DNA from 2 places in the Pseudoduganella sp. HUAS MS19 genome. Region 1 is predicted to be linked to the other one. Evidence: predicted binding sites of a transcription regulator. Region 1 holds the regulator's gene; the other holds the start of a gene.

Region 1 (11,351 bases):
GATTTCCAGTGCTGCCTTCCAGGCATCTTCCGCGTTCTCGGCGGTGCGGCCGGTCGGCACCGGCACGCCGGCGGCGTCCAGCAGCTTCTTGGTCAGTTCCTTGTCCTGCGCGATGGTTTCGGCAATCGCGCTGGTGGTGTCCATTTCAGCGGCCTGGATACGGCGCTGCTTGGAGCCCCAGCCGAAACTCACCATCGAGCCTTCGGTCATGCGGCGGAATGGAATCTTGCGCGCGACCGCGGCGTACACGATCGAGCCGGTCGACGGGCCCAGGCGCACATCTTCGTCCAGTTCGCGCAGCTCGTGCAGCGCGCCGGCGAGGTCGAACGGCGTATCGTCGACAGCGGCCTTGATCAGCTTCTCGGCCCATTCCACGGCCAGGCGGCCCACCGCTTCTTCGGTGTATTCGACCACCATCTGGTAGATGCCGTCTTCCAGCGTCTGCGTGGTACGGCTGAAGGTCACAGGGCAGCCGGCTTCAGCCTGCAGGCCCAGTGCCGCCAGTTCCAGCACGTGCGCCATCGGGATGGTGTCGGCGTGGCCGTCGGGCTGCAACTGCGCCAGGCGCGGGAAGCGGGTGCGCAGGCGCACTTCGAAACCAGGGATCTTGTCGACGGAGCGTTCTTCCGGCGTGCAGGACACGATGGCTTCAACAGCCGTATGGTGGCTCCACAGATTAGGGCCGCGCAGTGCGCGGAGGCGAATAACTTCCATTCCTGGTAATCCTTAGTTTTTCTTGGTATTCCACTCGAAGGTGCGCAGCGCGGCACCGATCAGGTCCGGCGACAGGCCCATGGCCCAGCCGGCGCCAATCGCGGCCAATACTGCTTCCTTGCGGTCTTCCCCGCTCGCCGGCAGGCAGGACGGCGGCAGCACTGCCAGCTCGTCGCGGCCGGCCGCCATGACGAAACCGCCATCGCGCAGGAATACGGCGCGGCCGCCATCCTGGCGGTGCGAATCGATGGCCGGCACATGTTCGTCGGTGCCGTAGAAGATCACGTCGCCATCGCACAGTTCGGCCATTTCGACCACTTGCGCGTCGGAAGCGTTCAGCACGGCAGCGCCCTCCGGCAGCACCACATCAACCTGGGTGCGCAGCACGCCATACATCTGTTCGGGAGTGTTGATGTAGAACTCGCCGAGCTCCTCGTGACCGGCGGCGTCGGTCACCACGCCCACCATGCACTTGTCGTAAGAGAAGCCTTCGCTCAGGATCATGCGGCCGGAATTGGCGAAGACCGCCGCTTCCACATTCTTGTTCAGCAGCAGGCGCTCGCCCGACTCCCACTCGGTCAGCGGGCCGCGCGCCACATTGCGGCCGTTCAGGAACACGCCCTGGTCGGTCGCGGTACCGACGTAGCGCCCGCTCATTTGCAGCAGCCAGCCGATCAGGCGGGCAATCAGGGCGTTCTGGCGGCTGCCTGCCACGCCCACGATCGGGATGCGGCCGTCCTCGCCTTCAGCAAACAATTGGTCGCAGATGGCGTGGCCCACCGGGCGCGCCACGCCGCCGGCGGCCGGCTTCAGGTGGGCCAGCAGGCCCGGGCTCGCGTTCACTTCGATGATCGCGCCGCCCTGCTCTTCCAGCGGCCTGGAGATGTCGGCGGCCACCAGGTCGATGCCGGCGATGTCGAGGCCGATGGTGCGCGCAGCCAGCGCCGCCATCTCGGCGACGGCCGGGTGCACCAGGTCGGTCACGTCGTTGGCGACATTGCCGTTCACCTGGATCAGTACCTTGCGGCCGGCTTCGACCACCGAGTCCGGAGTCAGGCCCTGGCGTTTCAGGTCCAGCTGCACTTCTTCCGACTTTTTCGGTTCGACGATATTCAGCGGGAATTCTTCGGTGGTGCCGCGGCGCGGATCGGTGTTGATCTGGCTGTCGACCAGCTCCTGCACCGAGGACTTGCCGTCGCCGGTCACCCACAGCGATTCGCCCATGGAAGCTGCAACCATGCGGCGGCCGACCACCAGGAGCCGGTGTTCATTACCGACGATGAATTTCTCGACAATCACGCTCTTGCTGCCGCCGCGCACCACGGCGATATCGTAGGCAGCGCGCACGTCGGCTTCGGTCATCAGGTTCAGCGACACGCCGCGGCCATGGTTGCCGTCGTACGGCTTGACGGCCACCGGCAAGCCGATGTCCTGCGCCTCTTCCCACGCTTCGTCGGCGCTCTTGACCAGGGTACCTTCCGGCACCGGCACACCGACGGACTTCAGCAAGTCCTTGGTCATGTCCTTGTCGGAAGCGATGCCTTCCGCGATGGCGGAGGTGTTGTCGGTCTCCGCGGTCCAGATGCGGCGCTGGCGGGCGCCGTGGCCCAATTGCACCAGGTTGCCGTCGGTCAGGCGGATGTGCGGGATCTTGCGGTCGGTCGCCGCGTCCACGATGGAGCCGGTCGATGGACCGAGGCACAGCGATTCGACCATCGAGTTCAGCTTTTCAACGGTGGCGGCCAGGTCGTATGGCCTGTCTTCGACAGCAGCCATCAGCAGTTCTTTGCCGGCGGCCAGTGCGGCGCGGCCAACCTGTTCCTGGCGGGTGCGGAACGCCATCTTATAAATACCGCTGCCTTCGGCAGTCTGGCGGGTCTTGCCGAAACCGGTACGCATGCCGGCCAGGTTTTGCAGCTCCAGCACCACGTGTTCCAGGATGTGGCCGGCGTAGGTGCCATCGCGCAGGCGCTCGAGGAAGCCGCCACGCTCACCGACGCCGCAACGATGCTCGACCAGGCCAGGCAGCAAGGCGATCAGGCGTTCATAAAGACCGGGGAGTTTGTTCGAGGGGTAGTTTTCAAGCTCGCCGATATCCAGCCAGGCCTCGATCACCGGGCGATAGGTCCAGATGTTCGGTCCGCGCAGGTGTGTTACACGGAGAAACTCAATGTCTTTCTTTTTTGTCATGTTTTAGCTCTTGTACCTCTTGCGGTATACTCCGCCCGTCCTTCTATTTTCCCACTGTTTCGCAATTCTTGCCACTTGGCAAAGAGTGCCGGAGTCTGATCCACAATGATAACAAACCAACTTTCCTCTGAGCTCAGCCTGACAGAACTTCCCGACAGGTGGCGCACAGAGTTGCCAGCGCTTGCCCCCGAAGAAAACGTACTTGGCGCGCTGGAGGTTGACCTGGACTCCAAGCTTCACTTCCACAAAGGCCTGGTGCTCCTCACGGAGCGCCGCATTATGGCACGTGCACCCGGTGAAACGGTATGGCGCGATTGGACTTATCGTGCCGGCATGTCGCTAAAACTGCACGACCACGCCGGCGTGGGCCACCTTGAGCTGGTGGATGACACGCAGCGCCTTGCCGCATGGCGCTTCACGCTGGGCCAGAACCTGCTGGCGATCCGCCTGTCCGAAAACTTCCCGCGCCTGCTGGAAGCGCACATCCATGGCAAGCCGCTGCAGCAGGTCGAACAGAACTCCTGCCCCACCTGCAAGGCGCCGCTGGAAGCGGACCAGGAGGAATGCCCGGTGTGCACCAAGGTCGTCCACACGCCGCCCTCCACCTGGACCCTGTTCCGCCTGTGGCGCTTTGCCAAGCCATACCAATGGCAGCTGGCGCTCGGCTTTGCAATGATGCTGCTCTCCACCGGCGCGCACCTGATCCCGCCGTACATCATCATGCCGCTGACGGACAATGTGCTGATCCCGTACCAGAACGGCAAGCCCGTCGAACACATGCTGGTAGTCCAGTACATGGCAGCCCTCACCGGCGCCGCCGTGCTGGCCTGGATCTTTGGCTGGGCCAAGACCTATGTGCTGGCACTGGTGTCCGAACGCATCGGCGCCGACCTGCGCACCACGACGTATGAGCACCTGCTACGCATGTCGCTCGAATACTTCGGCGGCAAGCGCACCGGCGACCTGATGTCGCGCATCGGCTCCGAATCGGACCGCATCTGCGTCTTCCTGTCCCTGCACCTGCTCGATTTCGCCTCCGATGTCCTGATGATCGTCATGACCGGCGTGATCCTGTTTACCATCGATCCCTGGCTGGCCATCGCCACGCTGCTGCCGCTGCCGTTCATCGCCTGGATGATCCACCTGGTGCGCGACCGGCTGCGCACCGGCTTCGAAAAGATCGACCGCGTGTGGGGCGAAGTGACCAACGTGCTGGCCGATACCATTCCCGGCATCCGCGTGGTGAAAGCCTTTGCGCAGGAGACCCGCGAAGCGACCCGCTTCCGTACTGCCAACAAGCATAACCTGGCCGTCAACGACAAACTGAACAAAGTGTGGTCGCTGTTCTCGCCGACCGTGTCCTTCCTGACCGAACTGGGCATCCTGGTGATCTATGTGTTCGGCATCTGGATGATCTCGAAGCACAACATCACCGTTGGCGTGCTGAGTTCCTTCGTCCTGTACGCCAACCGCTTCTATGGCAAGCTGGACTCCATGAGCCGCATCGTGTCGGTGACGCAGAAATCCGCTTCCGCCGCCAAGCGCATCTTCGACATCCTGGACCACGTTTCAAGCGTGCCGGACCCGGCGCAGCCGGTGAAGGTCGAGAAGATCAAGGGCGACATCACCCTGCGCGAAGTCGGCTTCCGCTACGGTAACCGCGCAGTCAACCGCGGCGTCAACCTGGAGATCAAGGCCGGCGAAATGATTGGCCTGGTCGGTCATTCCGGGTCCGGCAAATCGACCCTGGTCAACCTGATCTGCCGCTTCTACGACGTGGCCGAAGGCGCGATCCTGCTGGATGGGGTGGATATCCGCAATTACGCGGTGTCGGATTACCGCCGCAACATCGGCCTGGTGCTGCAGGAGCCTTTCCTCTTCTTCGGTACCATCGCCGAGAATATCGCCTACGGCAAGCCGGAAGCGACCCGCGAAGAGATCATGAAGGCTGCCCGCGCAGCGCACGCCCACGACTTCATCCTGCGCCTGCCGCAAGGCTACGACTCGATGGTGGGCGAGCGCGGCCAGGGCCTGTCGGGCGGTGAGCGCCAGCGTATTTCGATCGCACGCGCACTGCTGATCGACCCGCGCATCCTGATCCTGGACGAAGCGACTGCATCGGTCGATTCGGAAACCGAAAAGGAAATCCAGAAGGCGCTGGACAACCTGGTGGCCGGCCGCACCACCATCGCCATTGCGCACCGCCTGTCCACGCTGCAGCGGGCCAATCGCCTGGTGGTGATGGACCGCGGCAAGGTGGTCGAAGAAGGCCCGCACGAAGAACTGATGGCCAGGGAAGGCGCCTACTACCGCCTCTACCAGGCGCAGGCACGAAACGTCGATACCGACATGGATGACAAAGCAAAGAGCCGTGAAGATGATTAACTTTTCCTTGAGCCGCGACAGTTTCGGCAAGCTGAACCTGATCGACGCCAACGGCGTCCTGCATGAAGGCGTATCGCCGGTACGCGCGTTTCCCATCCAGGCCCCGGAAGAAGGACTGTCGCTGGTCAACACCGACGGCAAGGAAGTGGCCTGGCTGGACCGCATTTCCGACCTGTCGCCGCAGATGGCCGACATCGTGCGCGAAGAACTGGCAGGGCGCGAGTTCATGCCGGTGATTCAGCGCATCGTGGAGGTGGGCAGCTATGCCTGCCCTTCCACCTGGACCGTCGACACCGACCGCGGCGCAACCAGCTTCGTGCTGCGCGGCGAGGAAGACATCAGGCGCATCGGCAGCGTGTCGCTGCTGGTGTCCGACAGCCACGGCATCCACTTCCTGATCCGCGACCAGTTTGCGCTGGATAAGCACAGCAAGAAGATCCTGGACCGCTTCCTGTAAAAATTGACATGGATCATGTGCCGTCCTGTTTCCGGGCGGCACAATTGCGGTTCGACACTATTGGAGCACCGCATGGATTCCATTGTCTTCGGCCCCGACCTCGCGCTCGGCATCCCTGTTCTCGACCAGTCGCACCGCATCGTTTTCGACATGCTGGAGGCGATGGCTGCCCTGCCGCGCCCCGCCTTCGACACGGCCTGCCGCGACCTGGCCGCCGAAATCCTCGAGCACCTGCGCGAGGAAAACCGGCTGATGGAGCGTATCGCCTATCCCGCCGCCCAGGCACACCGCGCCGCCCACGGCAACTTGCTCGAGAAGGTTGCGCGCGTCCTGCGCCTGCTGAAGGACAACGAGGAAGCCACCGCACGCGGCATCATCCGCACCTTGCCGGACTGGCTTGCGGCCCACATCAACACCATGGATCTCGCGCTGGCAGTTGCGGCATCGAAGCTGGCGTAATAAAGTGCTTGACTTCGAGTGCACTCAAACTTTTACGATCCCCCCATGGAATCGCACCTGAGCATAGACGAAGTATCCAAGCGCACCGGCCTCACGGCACATACCCTCCGCTACTACGAGCGAATCGGGCTGATAGCCCCGGTCAATCGGGCGGCGGGTGGCCAGCGGCGCTACCTGGCATCGGACCTTGCCTGGATCGAATTCCTGCTGCGCTTGCGAACGACCCATATGCCAATCGGCAAAATGCAATCGTTCGCCAAGCTTCGCGGCGCCGGGGACTCGACGGTGCCGGCACGGCGCCGGCTGCTGGAGGAGCACATGCAGGACGTTCTTGCCGAAATCGAGGCGATGCGGCAATCCGCTGCATCGCTGCAGGCCAAGATCGCGTATTACCGCTCGCTGGAGCAGTCCCTGGCGTCGAATCCAACCACCACCGATGGAGGAAACGCTGATGAACATGGAAAACCGCTACGAACGCGGGCTCGCAAAACTGCGTGAAGTCGACGGCCAGGCCGGCGAGCGTGTCGTGCAGAGCCTGGAAGATATCGCCCCGGACTTTGCCCGCTACCTGATCGAATTCCCCTTTGGGGACATCTATTCGCGCCCCGGCCTGGATCTGAGATCGCGCGAGATCGCCGTGGTGGCGGCCCTGACCGCCATGGGCAACGCCACACCTCAGCTCAAAGTGCACATCCACGCCGCCCTCAACGTCGGCGTAAGCCGGGACGAGATTGTGGAGACCATCATGCAAATGGCAGTCTATGCCGGCTTCCCCGCCGCCCTTAACGGGCTGCTGGCCGCCAAAGAAGTCTTCGCGCAATAAACAAGAAAAAAGGGGCAGCGAGAGCTGCCCCATACACCCCCTACAGGTGAGAAAAACGGTGCGTGGCTTAAGCCACCGCGAGCTCCTGCGCCATGCCGCCTGAAGACATGGCCTCGAGTTTGGAGCGGTCGGTGATGCGCAAGTCGCGGTTTTGCAGGACGATCGAGCCGTCCTGGCGCAGCCGGGCCAACTGGCGGCTCACGCTTTCCACGGTCAGGCCGAGGTAGCCGCCGATGTCTTCACGCGACATGCGCAGCTGGAAGCTGGTCGACGAGTAGCCGCGCTGGGCGTAGCGGCCGGCCAGGTTCAGCAGGAACATTGCCAGGCGCTGCTCGGCGCGCATATGGCTCAGGAACAGCATCACCGACTGCTCGCGCTGGATCTCGCGGCTCATGGTGCGGTGGAACTGCTGCAGCAGGCCGGGGATCTGCATCACCAGCTCTTGCAGCCGGTTGAAAGGGATCTCACAGACTTCGCTGTCTTCCAGTGCCACGGCATTGCAGGAGTGCTGGCCATTGCCGATGGCTTCCATCCCCAGCAGGTCGCCGGCCATGTGGAAGCCGCCGATCGTCTGTTCGCCGCGCTGGTTTACCTGCACGGTCTTGAAGTGGCCGAAGCGCACGGCATACAGGCTGTGGAAGCTGTCGCCGGTCTTGTACAGCGGCTCGTCGCGGTTCACGCGGCGGCGGCGCGAGATGATCTGGTCAAGGCGGGCCACATCGTCATCGGCCAGGCCCTGAGGCAAGCAAAGGCGGTTGAAACTGCACAGCGAGCATTTTGCTGCGACAGGTGCGCAGGATTTGGCGGCGTTTGCAGGGGTGATTGGGATGACCGGGCTCATTTAGCTGCTCCTTGTTTTCGATGGAAGCAGTATCGCGCCCGGCATCATTTCCCGGTATCAAGCATCCTGTGTAGTTGCTGTAGTGGTTCCCCTACAGCGATTCAGATCAGGCCATGCTCGAGGGCGTAGCGGGTCAGCTCGGCATTGCTGGACATGCCCATCTTCTCGAGGATGCGGCTGCGATAGGTTGTCACGGTGTTAGGACTGAGGTGCAGTTTTTCCCCTATCCGCACCAACGACTCGCCCTGGGCGATCAGTTTGAATACTTCCAGCTCGCGGTTGGACAGCTCTTCGTGGTCGCCGCTGGGGCCGCCACCAACCAGTGTTGCCAACTTTTCAAGCAAGGCCGGGCTGACATGCTTGCCGCCCGAGGCGGCCTTGCGCACCGCCTCGATCAGTGTCGAAGTCGGTGCATCCTTGGTCAGGTAGCCCGAGGCCCCGGATTTCAGCGCCCGCACCGCATAAATCTCTTCCGAATAGGTGCTCAGCACCAGCACCGCCATGCGCGGGCATTCGCTGCGCAGGGTCTTGAGCAGGTCCAGCCCGTTCTTGCCCGGCATCTTGATGTCGACCAGCGCCACGTCGAAACTGCGTTCCCCCACGCGTTGCATGGCTTCCACCGCAGTCCCCGCCTCGCCCTCCACGCTGATGTCGGCCGCAGTGCCCAGCATCAGGCGCACGCCGTTGCGCGCAATCGCATGGTCGTCGACCAGCAAAACGGTGATCTTGTCACCCATTCTTGTCCTCCAAAGGCAGGCGCAGCTGCAAGGTGGTGCCCTGCCCGGCCTTGCCGCTGATAGTCAATTCGCCGGCGAAGCGGCGCGTTCGTTCATGCATGCCGAACAGGCCCCAGGATTCGCGGTCCGACAGCCCGGCGCTTTCGATGCCCTTGCCGTTGTCTTCCACGCGCAGCACCACGTTCGCGCCGTCGGTGTCCACGATCACGCGCGCCTCGCTGGCTTCGGCATGGCGCACCACATTGGTCAGCGCTTCCTGCGCGACCCGGAACAACATCGTGCTGCGCTCGGCATCCAGCTCCAGCGCCTGCGCTTCGGGCGCGATACTGCAGGTGCATTGCAGGCCGCTGCGCTGGGCCACCTGCTCCGCGTACCATTCGAGTGCCGGCCAGATGCCCAACTGATCCAGGACGCTAGGCCGCAAGTCGGTGATCACGCGGCGCACGGTTTCGATCGCATCCTGCGCCAGCTTGGCCGCATCCTTGAGCAGCGGGTCCGCTTGCTCACCACCGCGCTCGATGGCGACCGAGATGTAGGCCTTGATGCCGGTCAGCAGGCCGCCGAGCTCATCATGGATCTCCTGCGCGATCCGGGTGCGCTCGTGCTCTTTCAGTTTTTCCTGGTAGGCGGCCAATTCGCGCAGTTCCTTCTGCGACTGGCGCAACACACGTTCGGCCTGCTGCTTCTCGTCGATCAGGCGCTGTTCGCGCAACAGCCGGTCAATGGCTCCGGCCAGGAAATCGAGGTAGCGGCCATCGCTGTCCTTCACCAGGTAATCGCGTGCACCGCGGCGCATGGCCTCGGCCGCAACGGTGGCGCTGTCGGCGCCGGTCAGCATCATCACCGGGATGTTCGGCTGCGGCTCGCCCCGGTCGGCCGCAAGACGGGCCAGGAATTCGAGCCCGGTCAGGTCCGGCAGGTGATAGTCGAGCAGGATGCAGTCGGGCGCTTCGCGCAAGGCGATGTCCAGCCCTTCCTGCCCGCTTTCCGCTTCCAGCAGTTCACAGCTGAAGCCCGGCGCCTGCGCGAAAGCACGGCGGCAGGCGATACGGTCGACGATATCGTCTTCGACGATAAGGACCCTTACCGTGCTCATGGCAGCTCGCTGATGGTCCAGTACAGGTTAATCGAGCGCACAACCTCGACGAACTGGCGGTAGTCGACCGGCTTGGTCATGTAGCCCGCCACGCCCAGGTCGAAGCTGCGCATCTTGTCCTGCTGTTCCTCCGATGTGGTGAGGACGATGACCGGTATGCGGCGCAGCAGCGGGTCCTGCTTGACGTTCTGCAGGAACTCGATGCCGTTCATGATCGGCATGTTCAGGTCCAGCAGGATGATGCAAGGCTGTTCACTGCCGGGCTCGCGCAGGTACTCCAGCGCGGCCTCGCCATTTTCCATTGCCACTACCCGGTTGCCGACGTGGACCTCCTTCAGTGCGCGCAAAATGGTCATGACGTCGACCTGGTCGTCTTCCACCAGCAGGATGGGCTTGCTCGTATTGTTCATGCTTTGCTCTTTCTTTTCTTTGGCAAGGTGAAATAGAAGGTGGTGCCCTTGCCCAGCTCGGACTCCAGCCACACCCTGCCCTGGTACATCTCTACGATCTTTTTCACCAGCGCCAGGCCGACGCCGGTGCTTTCAACGCGGTCGCGCGGGGCCAGCGTCTGGAACAACTGGAAAATCCGTTCAAAATGCCGCTCGGCGATGCCGGGGCCGTTGTCACGGACATGGAAACGCCATTGGCCGCCTTCGTCGGCCCAGCCCACTTCAATCTCGCCCTGCGGCTTGTCCATGTACTTCACTGCATTCGACACCAGGTTGTGGAACAGCTGCTGGATGCGGGTCGGCTCGCCTGTCACGGCAGGCATGCCCGGCATGACGCTGACCTTGATATGCGCCGGCACGGCCAGCAGGTCGACTACTTCCGCCACCAGTTGTTCAAGCTGCACCGGCACCACGGCTTCCTTGATGCGGCCAACGCGCGAGTATTGCAGGATGCCGTCGATCAGGGCGCCCATACGGTGCACCCGGTTGATCAGCAGCCGCATGTGCTCCTTGCCCTCTTCATTGAACTTGTCGGCGTAGTCGTGCGCCAGCCAGTCGGCCAGCGAGCCGATGCCGCGCAGCGGGGCTTTCAGGTCATGCGACACGACGTAGGCAAAGTTGGTCAGTTCTTCGTTGGCGCTGGTCAGCTCCTGCAGCAGCTGCTGCGCCTTTTCTTCGGCGTGCTTGCGCTCCGTGATGTCGCGTACCAGGCCAGTGAACATGCGCCGGCCGCCCAGCCACATTTCGGTGACCGCCAGATCCATCGGGAAGATGCTGCCGTCGCGGCGCAAGCCCTGCACTTCACGGCCCTTGCCGATAATGCGCTTCTCGCCGGTCGTCATGTAGTGATGCAGGTAGCCGTCATGCGCTTCCCGGTGCGGCGCCGGCATCAGTATCTTGACATTGCGGCCCAGGACCTCCGATTCCGGGTAGCCGAACATGCGCTCGGCGGCCGGGTTGACGCGCTCGATGATGCCGTGCTCGTCGATCGTAATGATGGCATCCACGGCGGTTTCAAAGATGGCGCGCATGCGCGCCTCGCTTTCCTGCAGCGCGTGTTCGGCCTTCTTGCGGGCGCTGATGTCGTGGATGGTCGCCATCACCATCGGCTGCACATCGTTGTCCTGCAGCGGCGACAAGCTTACTTCGACCGGGAACTCGGTGCCGTCCTTGCGCGTTGCGAACAGTTCGAAACCGGCG
Region 2 (11,351 bases), 2.5 Mb from region 1:
TCAGCGACCATTTCAGGCGTTCGAGCTGGAGCGCCTGCAATTCGTCACGGCTGGCGCGCTCGATCGGCTCCAGGTCGGAAGGGGCGGGAATGCGTTGGACCACGGTGCTACCTCCATCAACTAGCTGTGGGTTGGAACCACCTCTCCGGCTACGCGGTGCGATTTGCCGCGGAAAGTGGCGATCATCTTGCCCTCCTGGTTGCTGACGGTGACATCGTAGATGCCGGTTTTACCGACCAGCGTGCGTTCAACCGCCTCCGCCGTCAACATGTCATCCATCCGCCCGGGAGCGAGGTAGTCGATCGAGCATCCCGCGCCAACCGTCGTGTGGTTATGGCTGTTGCACGCAAATGCGAAAGCACTATCGGCCAACGCAAAGATAAAGCCGCCGTGGCAACTCTGGTGCCCGTTCAGCATATCGCTGCGCACCGGCATGGTCATGCGCGCATAGCCGGGGCGGATTTCCACCAGTTTCATACCGAGAGCCTGGCTGGCGGCGTCGCGCGCGAACATGGCCGCGCCGGCCGCTTCGGCCAGGGCCTGCGGGTGCATCTTCGGGTTATGCATGGATCCGGGCTCCGCTCTGCTCGCGGCGGCGCAGCAGCGGCGACACGCGGTAGCGGTCCTCGCCATAGCTGTGTGCCAGGTTCTCCAGCACCTTCACGATGTGCCTGACGCCAACCATGTCCGCCCAGGCCAGCGGGCCGCGCGGATAGTTGACGCCCTTTTGCATCGCCACATCGGCCGCCTGCGCGCTGCAGACGCCCTGGTTGACGGCATCGGCGGCTTCGTTGGCCAACATGGCAACAGTGCGCATCACGGCCAGGCCTGGCACGTCGTCCAGGCGGGTGACGGTGAAGCCGGCCGCCTGGAACATGCCGATGGCGGATGCCATGGCGCGCGGATTGCATTGGTCGCTGCAAGCGATGGCGATGCGCGGCGATGCGTTGAAGTCGAACACCAGGTCGTACACCACCATGTCGTCATGTTTGTCGTCGCGCGCGCGCTGGGTTGCGCTGCGGCCGTCGGTCAGGTAGATGGCGGCGCCGTTGCAGTGAAAGGCCGGTGCTTCCGACGAGCGGTGGCCTTCGGCGGAATTGCGCCTGGTAACCGCGATGCCGCGCGCCTTCAGGCGTTCGATGATCATCGTCGCAATGGCAGTATGGTCGCCCGGCTCGAAGCTGTAGCCGATGTACTCGGGCAGCGGCTGCGGCGCTTCGGATCGCGGCAGCGGCGCCGCGGCGCCTACGCTGTAATCGTAGAACCCGCGGCCCGACTTGCGGCCCAGGAAGCCGGCATTCACCATCTCCTGCTGCAACACGCACGGCGTGAAGCGCGGATCGTTATAGTAGGCGCGAAATACGGACTCGGTGACGGAGTAATTCACGTCGTGGCCGATCAGGTCCATCAGCTCGAATGGGCCCATGCGGAATCCGCCGCCTTCGCGCATCACGGCGTCGATGGTGGCCGCATCGGAGGCCTGCTCGTTCAGCAGGCGCCATCCTTCCGCGTAGTAGGGGCGCGCTACGCGGTTGACGATGAAGCCCGGAGTGGACTTGGCGTACACCGGGTTCTTGCCCCAGGCGATGGACGTGTCGTACACGGTCTCGGCAACGGCAGCATCGGTCGCCAGGCCGCTGACCACCTCCACCAGCGCCATCAGCGGCACAGGGTTGAAGAAGTGCATGCCGGCCACGCGTTGCGGCTTGCGCAGCTTGGCGGCAATGGCGGTCACCGAAATCGAGGAGGTGTTGGTGGCGAGAATGGCGTCGTCGGCGACAATACCTTCCAGGTCGGCGAACAGGCTGCGCTTGACGTCCAGGTTTTCGACGATGGCTTCCACTACCAGCCTGGCATCGGCAACGTCGGCCAGGCCGGCTACGCCATGCAGGCGGCTGCGCGCTGCATCCGCATCGGCGCCGGACATCTTGCCCTTTTCAACCAGCTTGCCATACACCTTGCCGATGTCGGCAATCGCCCTCTCAACCGCTTCGGCACGGGTGTCGAACAGTTTGACCGTATAGCCGGAGGCCGCTGCGACCTGCGCTATGCCGGAACCCATTGCCCCGCTGCCGATCACGGCAACGACGCTGTCTTTCGCCAGAGCCGCCATGCTTATTCCCCCTTGAAGTTTGGAGCGCGCTTGTTGATGAAGGCATCCACGCCTTCGCGGTAGTCATGGCTGTAGCCAAGCTCGCGCATCATTTCGCCTTCCAGTTTCAATTGATCGGCCAGGGTGTTGCCATAGCTCGCTTGCAGTGCGTGCTTGGTAAAGGCCAGCCCCTTGGTCGGGGCGGCGGCGAAGTGCCGGGCCATGGCCATGGTTTCGTTCATCAGTTCTTCGTCCGGAACCGCCTTCCAGATCAGGCCCCATTGCTCGGCGCGTTCGGCGGACAGCTTTTCACCCAGCATGGTGAGACCGGTTGCGCGGGCATGGCCGATCAGGCGTGGCAGGTGCCAGGTGCCGCCGGTGTCCGGGATCAGGCCAAGCTTGCAGAAGGCTTCGATAAAGCTGGCGGATTTCGCCGCCAGCACGATGTCGCAGGCCAAGGCCAGATTGGCGCCGGCGCCGGCTGCGACGCCATTTACGGCGCAGATGACGGGCATGGGCAGTTCGCGCAGCGCCAGCACCAACGGGGCGTAGAATTTCTCGACGGATTCGCCGAGGTCGACGGCGGCGCCGCCTGGGGCGACAGCGCGGTCGCCCAGGTCCTGGCCGGCGCAGAAGCCGCGGCCGGCGCCGGTCAGCACCAGTACGCGCACGGATTTGTCGGCGCGCAGCTGGGACAGGGCTTCGCGCACTTCCAGGTGCATGGCCTGGGTGAAGCTGTTCAGCTTGTCGGGACGGTTCAGGGTCAGTGTGGCGACGCCCGCTTCGATTTCAAATTTGATGTTCTCGTAGCTCAATTCTTGTCTCCTCTCTTTAAAACCGGTAAATCAGTGTCTGACCCGCAGGGTCGGACACTGCTACGCGGCGGTCGCAGGCCAAGTGCCGGTTTTATTCCGCCTGGTCGAAATCGATAACCACTTTATCAGTGACCGGAAATGCCTGGCAGCTCAATACGAAGCCGCGCGCAATCTCGTAGTCTTCCAGCGCGTAGTTGACGTCCATGTCCACCTTGCCGTCCACCATCTTGCAGCGGCAGGTAGAGCATACGCCCCCTTTGCAGGAATAGCGCATGTCCAGCCCCGCGCGCAGGCCGGCATCCAGGATCGACTCCTTGTCCTTTTCCATGGTAAAGCTGGCGGCGCTGCCGTCCATGATCACGGTGACTTCGGTGAGGTGCGGCGTCGCGTCAGCCTGCACGCGGGGCTTATGCTGGTGCTTTGGAATGCTGGCGGCAAACAGTTCGATCTTGATGTCCGACTTCGGCATGCCAGCCTCCTGCAAGGCGGCGGAAACGCCAAGCATCATGTCTTCCGGACCGCAGATGAAGGCAGTGTCGTAGTCCTTGATATCGATCCAGTGCTGCAGGAATTGCTCGGTCTTTTCCTTCGTGATACGGCCATTGAACAGCTCAATGTCCTGCTGTTCGCGCGACATCACGTAGACGATGTTCAGGCGCTCGAGGTAAGCATCCTTCAGCTCCATCAGCTCCGTCTTGAAGATCACCGACGAGGAAGCGCGGTTCCCGTAGAACAGGGTGAAACGGCTGGTCGGCTCCGTCAACAGCGTAGTCTTGATGATCGACAGGATAGGCGTAATGCCGCTGCCGGCGGCGAAAGCCAGGTAGTTCCTGCATTGCGCGGCGTCGAGCGGCACGTTGAAGTGGCCCATTGGCGGCATCACCTCGATGGTGGCGCCGGCCTTCAGCGACTCATTGGCCCAGGTGGAGAACGTCCCGCCCGGCGTGCGCTTGATCGCCACGCGCAAGGCGCCGTCCTGCACGGCGGAGCAGATCGAGTACGAGCGGCGCACGTCTTCGTTATTGATGCTCGTGCGCAGGGTCAGGTGCTGGCCTTGCTGGTACTTGAAGCTGTCCTGCAGTTCGGTAGGCACGGCGAAAGTGACGGCGATGCAGTCGCGGGTTTCCTGCTGCACCTTGGCGACGGACAGTGGATAGAATTTGCTCATGGTGTCAGTGGCACTTGAAGTAGTCGAACGGCTCGCGGCAATCGAGGCACTTGTACAGGGCTTTGCAGGGCGTCGAGCCGAACTGGCTGGTGATTTCGGTGTGGTTGGAGCCGCAGTGCGGGCAGATCACTTTCGGCGCAGGCACGGCACCGCGCGCGACGCCGGCGCGCAGGGCCTCGGGCGAACCCGTTGCCGGCTGCACCGCATCGATGCGGCGCGGCGCATTTGCGCGAAGGCCGCTGATGTCGACCACCTTCTGCGCCGGCGGCGCGATGCCGTAGCCTTTCAGCTTGGCTTTGCCGGAATCGCTCATCCAGTCGGTCGTCCAGGCCGGTGAAAGGCGGGTGATGATGTCGACCTGCCCGATGCCGGCGTCTTTCAGCGCACCTTGCACCGCTTCGGCGATCACCTGCATGGCCGGGCAGCCGGAGTATGTCGGCGTGATCGTGACAGCGCACGACGAAGAGCCGGTAACCTGCACATCGCGCACGATGCCCAGGTCCACCACGGAAATTACCGGGATCTCAGGGTCGGAAACCTGTTCCAGCAGCGCCCAAACCCGCGCGGCATCGAGCGGCGTTGCGGCGGCGCCCTGGCCTGCCGGGGCTACTCCCGGCTGAAGACTGCGCTGCGGCGCGTCCATCACCACTCCGAACCGGGGTAAGCCCGCTGCAGGAACTGCATCTCGGCCAGCAGGTAACCCAGGTGCTCGGTGTGGCGTCCCTGCTTGCCGCCCTTCTGCATCCAGGCATCGGCCGGCGGCATGGCCAGCGTCGCCTCGCCGAGGATGTCCGAGACATGCGACAGCCACTGTTCGCGCAGCATGGCGGCCGGCGGCGCAACACCTTCGGCCACCATGGCCTCATCGATGGCGTCGTAATTGAATACTTCGCCGGTGTACATCCAGAGTTCATCGACCGCAGTCTGCGTGAACTGGTGCGAAGCATCGGTGCCGTCGCCCAGGCGCACTACCAGGTCGCCGCTGCGGCGCAGGTGGTAAGTGACCTCCTTCAGCGACTTCTCGGCGATTTCCGCGATGCGCTGATCGGACGAGCGGGTCAGCGCGCCGATCAGGAAGTAGTGCCAGGTATCGAAGAAGAACTGCCGCACCAGGGTGTGCGCATAGTTCCCGTTCGGCTGCTCGACCAGCAGCACGTTCTTGTAGTCGTGCGCGTCGCGCAGGTAAGCCAGCTTGTCCTCGTCGCGGCCGGCGCCCTCCAGTTCGGCGGCATAGCTGTACCACAGGCGGGTCTGGCCCAGCAGGTCGAGCGACACGTTGGACAGTGCCATATCCTCTTCCAGCGCCGGCCCCTTGCCGCACAACTCGCACAGCCGCTGGCTCAGCACCATGGCATTATCGCCCAGGCGCAGCAGGTAATTGACCTTGTTATCCATGGAGTTCGCCTTACAGGTTCTTCACTTCTTCCGGCATCGGGAAGAAGGTCGGGTGGCGATACACCTTGCTGTTGGAAGGCTCGAACAACGGCCCCTTGTCGGCCGGCGCGCTGGCAACGATATCGGCGGCGCGCACCACCCATATGCTCACGCCTTCATTGCGGCGCGTATAGACGTCGCGCGCATTGTTGATTGCCATCTCCGCATCCGGAGCGTGCAGGCTCCCCACATGCTTGTGCGCCAGGCCGTGCTGGCTGCGAATGAAGACTTCCCACAGTGGCCATTCTTTGCTCATCTTGTCTCCTCTCAGGCCGCGGCCCGATCCTTATTGTGTTTGTCGGCGTAGGCAACCAGCGCGTCGCGGAACCAGGCGCCGTCTTCATAAGCTTTGACGCGGGTGCGCAGGCGCTCGCGGTTGCAAGGGCCATTGCCCTTCAAGACCTGGTGGAATTCCTCCCAATCGATTTCTCCGAAGTCGTAAGAGCCGCGCTCCTCGTTCCATTTCAGGTCCGGGTCGGGAATGGTCAGGCCCAGGAATTCGGCCTGGGGCACGGTCTGGTCGACCATGCGCTGGCGCAGTTCATCGTTGGAGAACAGCTTGATGCGCCACTGCGCCGATTGGGCGCTGTTGACGGAAGCGGCGTCGGAAGGACCAAACATCATCAGCGAAGGCCACCACCAGCGGTTCAACGCATCCTGCGCCATCGCCTTCTGCTCCGGCGTGCCCTTGGCCAGCGACATCATGATGTCGTAGCCCTGGCGCGCGTGGAAAGACTCCTCCTTGCAGACGCGGATCATGGCGCGCGAATACGGGCCGTAAGAGCAGCGGCACAGCGGGATCTGGTTAATGATGGCCGAGCCATCCACCAGCCAGCCGATGGCGCCCATGTCCGCCCAGCTCAGGGTCGGGTAGTTAAAGATGGAGGAATACTTGGCTTTGCCGCTGTGCAGGGCCGCTAGCAATTCGTCGCGCGAGACGCCCAGGGTTTCGGCGGCGCTGTACAAGTAGAGGCCATGGCCGGCCTCGTCCTGGATCTTGGCCAGCAGGATGGACTTGCGTTTCAGGGTCGGCGCACGGGTCACCCAGTTACCTTCGGGCAACTGACCAACGATTTCGGAGTGGGCGTGCTGGGAAATCTGGCGGATCAGGGTCTTGCGGTAAGCCTCCGGCATCCAATCCTTCGGCTCGATCTTGACGCCGGCGTCGATGCGCGCCTGGAATGCGCGCTCCTGCGCGTCCATATCTTCTGCGGCCTGGACCTTTTTCAGGCCGGTTTCCACCATTTGTGCGTACATAAGGAGGGCCTCCTTGTTCGGGATAGCTTCATAATACGATACAAAAACTGCTTTGCAAACGAATTTTGTGTGTCATTTAAAAATTCTGTATCCAGATCAATGACAGTGTATAAAATCGGTTCTATGCAAAAAAACCAGAAAATCAATGGCTGGATCGAAGCATTCCTGGCCAGCGACCCGCCACGCTCGAAATCGCTGGTGATGACCATCTTCGGCGACGCCATCGTCCCGCACGGCGGCATGGTCTGGACCGGCAGCCTGATCGAACTGCTGGCCCCCTTCGGCGTCAACGACCGCCTGCTGCGCACCGCCGTATTCCGCCTGGCGCAAGAAGGGTGGCTCGGCGCCCAGCGCGACGGCCGCCGCAGCAGCTACGCCATCACGCCCGATGCCATGCGCCGCTTCAGCCGCGCCTTCCGCCGCATTTACGCCCCGCTGAACGTGCACTGGAACGGCCGGTGGACCCTGGTCCTGGCCACCGACGGCCTCGACGCCCCCGCACGCGGCCAGTTGCGCAAGGAGCTGTTGTGGGAAGGTTACAGCGTGATCGCCCCCGGCATTGCCGGTCATCCCGCCGGCGATGCCGAGGCGCTGGAAGCGCTGCTGTCGCGCCTAGGCCTGCTGCAGAAGGTGTATGTAGTGCAGGCCAGCGAAGTGCCCGGCCTGCGCGCGCGGCCGCTGGGCGAGATGGTGGCGGAAGGGTGGGATCTCAGCGAAGTGGCGGCCGGCTACGAGAAGTTCGTTGCCACCTTCAGCGTATTGCCCGCCCTGCTGGCTGACGCAAACGGGATCGATCCCGAGCAAGCCTTCGTGCTGCGCACCCTGCTGATCCACGCCTACCGCCGCGTGCAGCTGCACGACCCGCAGTTGCCGATCGAACTGCTGCCCGAACCCTGGCCCGGCGCCCGCGCCTACGAACTGGCCAGCCAGCTCTACCGCCAGCTCAGCGCCCCCGCCGAGCATCACATCTTCACCGCCCTGCGCCGCGAAGACCCCAGCGCCCCGCAACCCGAAACCAGCTTCCACCACCGCTTCGGCAGCCTGCAGTAGAGCCCGTGTCAACCTTGGGGTCAGACCCTTTGCTTGCCATAAATGGCAAGCAAAGGGTCTGACCCCAAGGTTGACACGGGCGCGGCCGTAGGGGCTGGTGTATCATGTCGGGCTTCGCGCGCCGCGCTTTATTTTTCCGACAGGACACACAATGTCTATCAAGATCAGCAGCCAGTTCGATGCTGGCGCCATCGATGTGGTCAGCGTTACCTCCGCTGGCGATATCGACGTCAATATCCGCAAGGATTCCCACGCGGACATCATCCAGTGGTTCTATTTCCGTGTTCAGGGCGCGCAGGCCGTGCCGCTGTCCATCCGTTTCCTGAACGCTGGCAAAGCTGCCTATGCCGAGGGCTGGAAGGGCTATAACGCTGTCGCTTCCTACGACCGCGACAACTGGTTCCGCGTCCCGACTTCCTTCGATGGCGAAGTGATGACCATCGAGCACGCGCCGGAGCACGATTCCGTCTACTACGCTTACTTCGAGCCGTATTCGTGGGAACGCCACCTGTCCCTGCTCGATTCCGCGCAATTGCATCCGCTGGCCGAGCTGGTCGACCTGGGCAGCACCGTGGAAGGCCGCGACATGAACCTGCTGGTCATCGGCGACCAGCAGGCCGAGAAAAAGGTGTGGGTTATCGCGCGCCAGCACCCTGGCGAAACCATGGCTGAATGGTTCGTGGAAGGCATGGTCGAAGCCCTGCTCGATGCGTCCAACCCGTATGCCCGCCAGTGCCTGCAGGACGCCTGCTTCTACATCGTGCCGAACATGAACCCGGACGGCTCCGTACGCGGCAACCTGCGTACCAACGCCGCCGGCGCGAACCTGAACCGCGAGTGGAACGAGCCGACCATGGAGCGTTCGCCTGAAGTGTTCCTGGTCAAGGAAAAGATGAAGGAAATCGGCTGCGACCTGTTCCTGGACGTGCATGGCGACGAAGGCCTGCCTTACGTCTTTGTGGCCGGCAGCGACGCCCTGCCGAATTTCACCAGGGAGCAGAAGGCGGCGCAGGACAAGTTCATCGCCGACTTCAAGCTGGCATCGCCGGACTTCCAGTCCGAGTTTGGCTACCCCGATTCGCCTTACACGCCGGAAGTGCTGACCATGGGTTCCCCGCACATCACCCACCTGTTCGGCTGCCTGTCGCTGACCCTGGAACTGCCGTTCAAGGACAACGCCAACGATCCGGACGAACTGGTGGGCTGGAACGGCGCCCGTTCCGCCAAACTGGGTGCGGACGTGCTGCAGCCGGTGCTGCGCTCCCTGCGCCGTTTTTAAGCTTTAGCGCAGCAGCGCCCTGAATGCCTTCGGTATCCACGGGCGCGCTGCCAGCATGATGGTCACGGCGCGGCGCTGTTCCCACGGCAGCCGCGCATCATCCTGGTGCTGCAGCGAGAATTCGTCTGCCACCTGCTTCAAACGGTCCAGCAAGAGACGCGTCGATTGCTGCGACAGCATCACGCTCACCAGCCGCTGCACCTCATGATGGCCGTCGAACCGGCTGTCGAAATAATCGCTGTATGCTTCGTCGCGGAAGAAACCCTGGATCGGCCCATTCGGCAGCCAGCTGAAGGTGCGCGACACCAGCAGCTTGACCTTGTTGTTCGGCTTGAGCATCAGGAAGCCGATCTTGTCCAGTCTTAGCAGGCAGGCCGTCGCTTCGGCGGCGCTGATCTTGTAGTTGGCCACCACTTCTTCAATCGGCACCTGGTTCAGCGCCAGCACCGCCACCACCAGCAGCTTGGTGTCGCTGATGATTTCCTTTTCCTGCGCATAGGTGAGCTGCGAGATCAGTTGCGGCGTGTCGGCGCTGGCTTGCGCCAGTTCGGCGAAATCCATCTCCAGCACCGCCAGGACCTGCTCCAGCCGGTCGAGGGTGAAATTGCGGGCTGCGAACATGCGCTTGATGCTGGGCTCGGAGAGGCCGATCTTCTGTCCGAGGACTGCATAGGTGATGCCGCGTGCCTTGAGCTGGCGCTTGAGCGCGTCGACCAGGCGGATGACGTTGGACATGCTTGAAATTCCCACAATAAGTATCGGAATATGATACCACCAGCATGAGCCGACGCTACAGTGCGCACGACGATTGCCCGGCCGCCGCCGCGGCAGCAAGATGGCCGCTCCTTTAACCTGTGGAGCAAAAAATGAAACGCACCCTGATCGCCGCCCTGCTCGCTGTCGCTTGCGCCAGCAGCCAGGCGGCGGATGGTTCGCAAGCTTTGAGCAAGGGCGTTGGCGGCTTGTCCGCTGTCGTGGTGGCGGGTTCCGTGCTGACCGTGTTTGCCGGCGGTTCGCTGGTGGTCGAATCGGTCGAGGTGATCGGCGAAGGCGTGGTGGTCGTGCTGAAGGCCGTGGGCGACGGCAGCAAGGCCACCGTCGAATTCAGCGGCAAGGCGCTGGAAGGCGTCTCGGTGGCTACCGGCACCGCAGTCAGCGCCGTGGCCATGTCGGCCGGCCACGCGTTGGTAGTATCGGGCAAGGTGATTGCCTTCATCCCGAACGAGTTGGGCAAGGCCCTGCTGCACCATAGCCGCGTGAGCTAAGCCATGAAGCGCCTGCTCCTTTCAGTTTCGTTGGCCTGCGCGATGGCCGGTACGGCCCATGCTGGCCAGCACTGCGAACACAAGCCGCTGTCGGTGGACGAAGTGCAACGCTCGCTGGACCTGGCCCAGCGCAGCATGCGCAAACTCGATGACAGCGGTGCGCAGGTTGCGATCATCGCCCGCGCCGGACAGGACCTGTCGAAGTACGGCCTGCGCTATTCGCACGTCGGCCTGGCGTGGCGCGATCATCCGGCAGGCCGCTGGGTGGTGGTGCAGCTGCTGAACGATTGCGGCACTGCGAACTCCGCGTTGTACAACGACGGCCTGGGCAACTTCTTCCTTAGCGGCCTGTATCAGTACAAATCGCAACTGATCCTGCCTTCGCCGGAGGTGCAGGAACGACTGGAACAGGTGCTGGCATCGCGCACACCCATGCGCCTGCACGAACCGAAGTACAGCATGCTGTCTTATGCCTGGTCGACACGCTACCAGAACTCCAACCAGTGGGTGCTCGAGACGCTGGCCGCCGCCAGTGCCGCGCCGGGCAAGGTGGAAACCCGCGCCGAGGCACAGAAATGGCTGAATGATGCGGGCTTTCGTCCGTCGGGCATCGACATCGGCCTCGGTTCGCGCGTCGGCGCGCGCCTGTTCCGCGCCAACGTCGCCTTCGACGATCATCCGACCGGCCCGCGCATCCGCGGCCACTTCGACACCATTACTGTGGATGAGATCGAGCAATTCGTGCGCAGCTACGACCGCGGCGCACGCGTGATCGAACTGTGACTATTTACGGCTGAGCTTACGCACGCGCGTGACGTGCTGGCGGCGCAGCCGTTCCAGTTCGCGTGCCTGCGGGTACCCGGGCTGGCCGGGAGCGCGCATATGCGGCGGGACAATGGATGGCGCCTCGGGCTCGAAATGCAGCGCAGGCAGGCGCTCAATCTGGCGTTTGCTGGTCATGCTTCATGTTAGGCGCGGGTCCGGGAAGTTG

Evidence for each region. The regulator FNR, encoded in region 1, switches genes on or off when oxygen is low (the NO sensors DNR and NnrR bind a similar motif). The targets are predictions, from matches to a motif close to TTGATNNNNATCAA.
Region 2: paaX (phenylacetic acid degradation operon negative regulatory protein PaaX) is a predicted target of FNR. The motif match lies at 6,853-6,866, and genes of this name have one in related genera.

The regions. Positions count from the first base shown of each region.
Region 1 covers NZ_CM132133.1:3,362,447-3,373,797, reverse strand. The annotation lists gene cphA (cyanophycin synthetase) at 1-714, opposite strand, end outside; gene ACWBU6_RS15415 (cyanophycin synthetase) at 727-2,904, opposite strand; gene ACWBU6_RS15410 (cyanophycin metabolism-associated ABC transporter) at 3,010-5,289, shown strand; gene ACWBU6_RS15405 (cyanophycin metabolism-associated DUF1854 family protein) at 5,282-5,746, shown strand; gene ACWBU6_RS15400 (bacteriohemerythrin) at 5,819-6,205, shown strand; gene ACWBU6_RS15395 (MerR family transcriptional regulator) at 6,251-6,703, shown strand; gene ACWBU6_RS15390 (carboxymuconolactone decarboxylase family protein) at 6,657-7,028, shown strand; gene fnr (fumarate/nitrate reduction transcriptional regulator Fnr) at 7,096-7,869, opposite strand; gene ACWBU6_RS15380 (response regulator) at 7,971-8,606, opposite strand; gene ACWBU6_RS15375 (ATP-binding response regulator) at 8,599-9,702, opposite strand; gene ACWBU6_RS15370 (response regulator) at 9,699-10,112, opposite strand; gene ACWBU6_RS15365 (sensor histidine kinase) at 10,109-11,351, opposite strand, start outside.
Region 2 covers NZ_CM132133.1:5,872,970-5,884,320, forward strand. The annotation lists gene paaK (phenylacetate--CoA ligase PaaK) at 1-103, opposite strand, end outside; gene paaI (hydroxyphenylacetyl-CoA thioesterase PaaI) at 121-567, opposite strand; gene paaH (3-hydroxyacyl-CoA dehydrogenase PaaH) at 560-2,113, opposite strand; gene paaG (2-(1,2-epoxy-1,2-dihydrophenyl)acetyl-CoA isomerase PaaG) at 2,116-2,907, opposite strand; gene paaE (1,2-phenylacetyl-CoA epoxidase subunit PaaE) at 2,999-4,075, opposite strand; gene paaD (1,2-phenylacetyl-CoA epoxidase subunit PaaD) at 4,080-4,718, opposite strand; gene paaC (1,2-phenylacetyl-CoA epoxidase subunit PaaC) at 4,718-5,470, opposite strand; gene paaB (1,2-phenylacetyl-CoA epoxidase subunit PaaB) at 5,481-5,765, opposite strand; gene paaA (1,2-phenylacetyl-CoA epoxidase subunit PaaA) at 5,777-6,766, opposite strand; gene paaX (phenylacetic acid degradation operon negative regulatory protein PaaX) at 6,890-7,816, shown strand; gene ACWBU6_RS26890 (M14 family metallopeptidase) at 7,968-9,095, shown strand; gene ACWBU6_RS26895 (helix-turn-helix domain-containing protein) at 9,099-9,830, opposite strand; gene ACWBU6_RS26900 (hypothetical protein) at 9,962-10,360, shown strand; gene ACWBU6_RS26905 (DUF2145 domain-containing protein) at 10,364-11,143, shown strand; gene ACWBU6_RS26910 (hypothetical protein) at 11,144-11,320, opposite strand.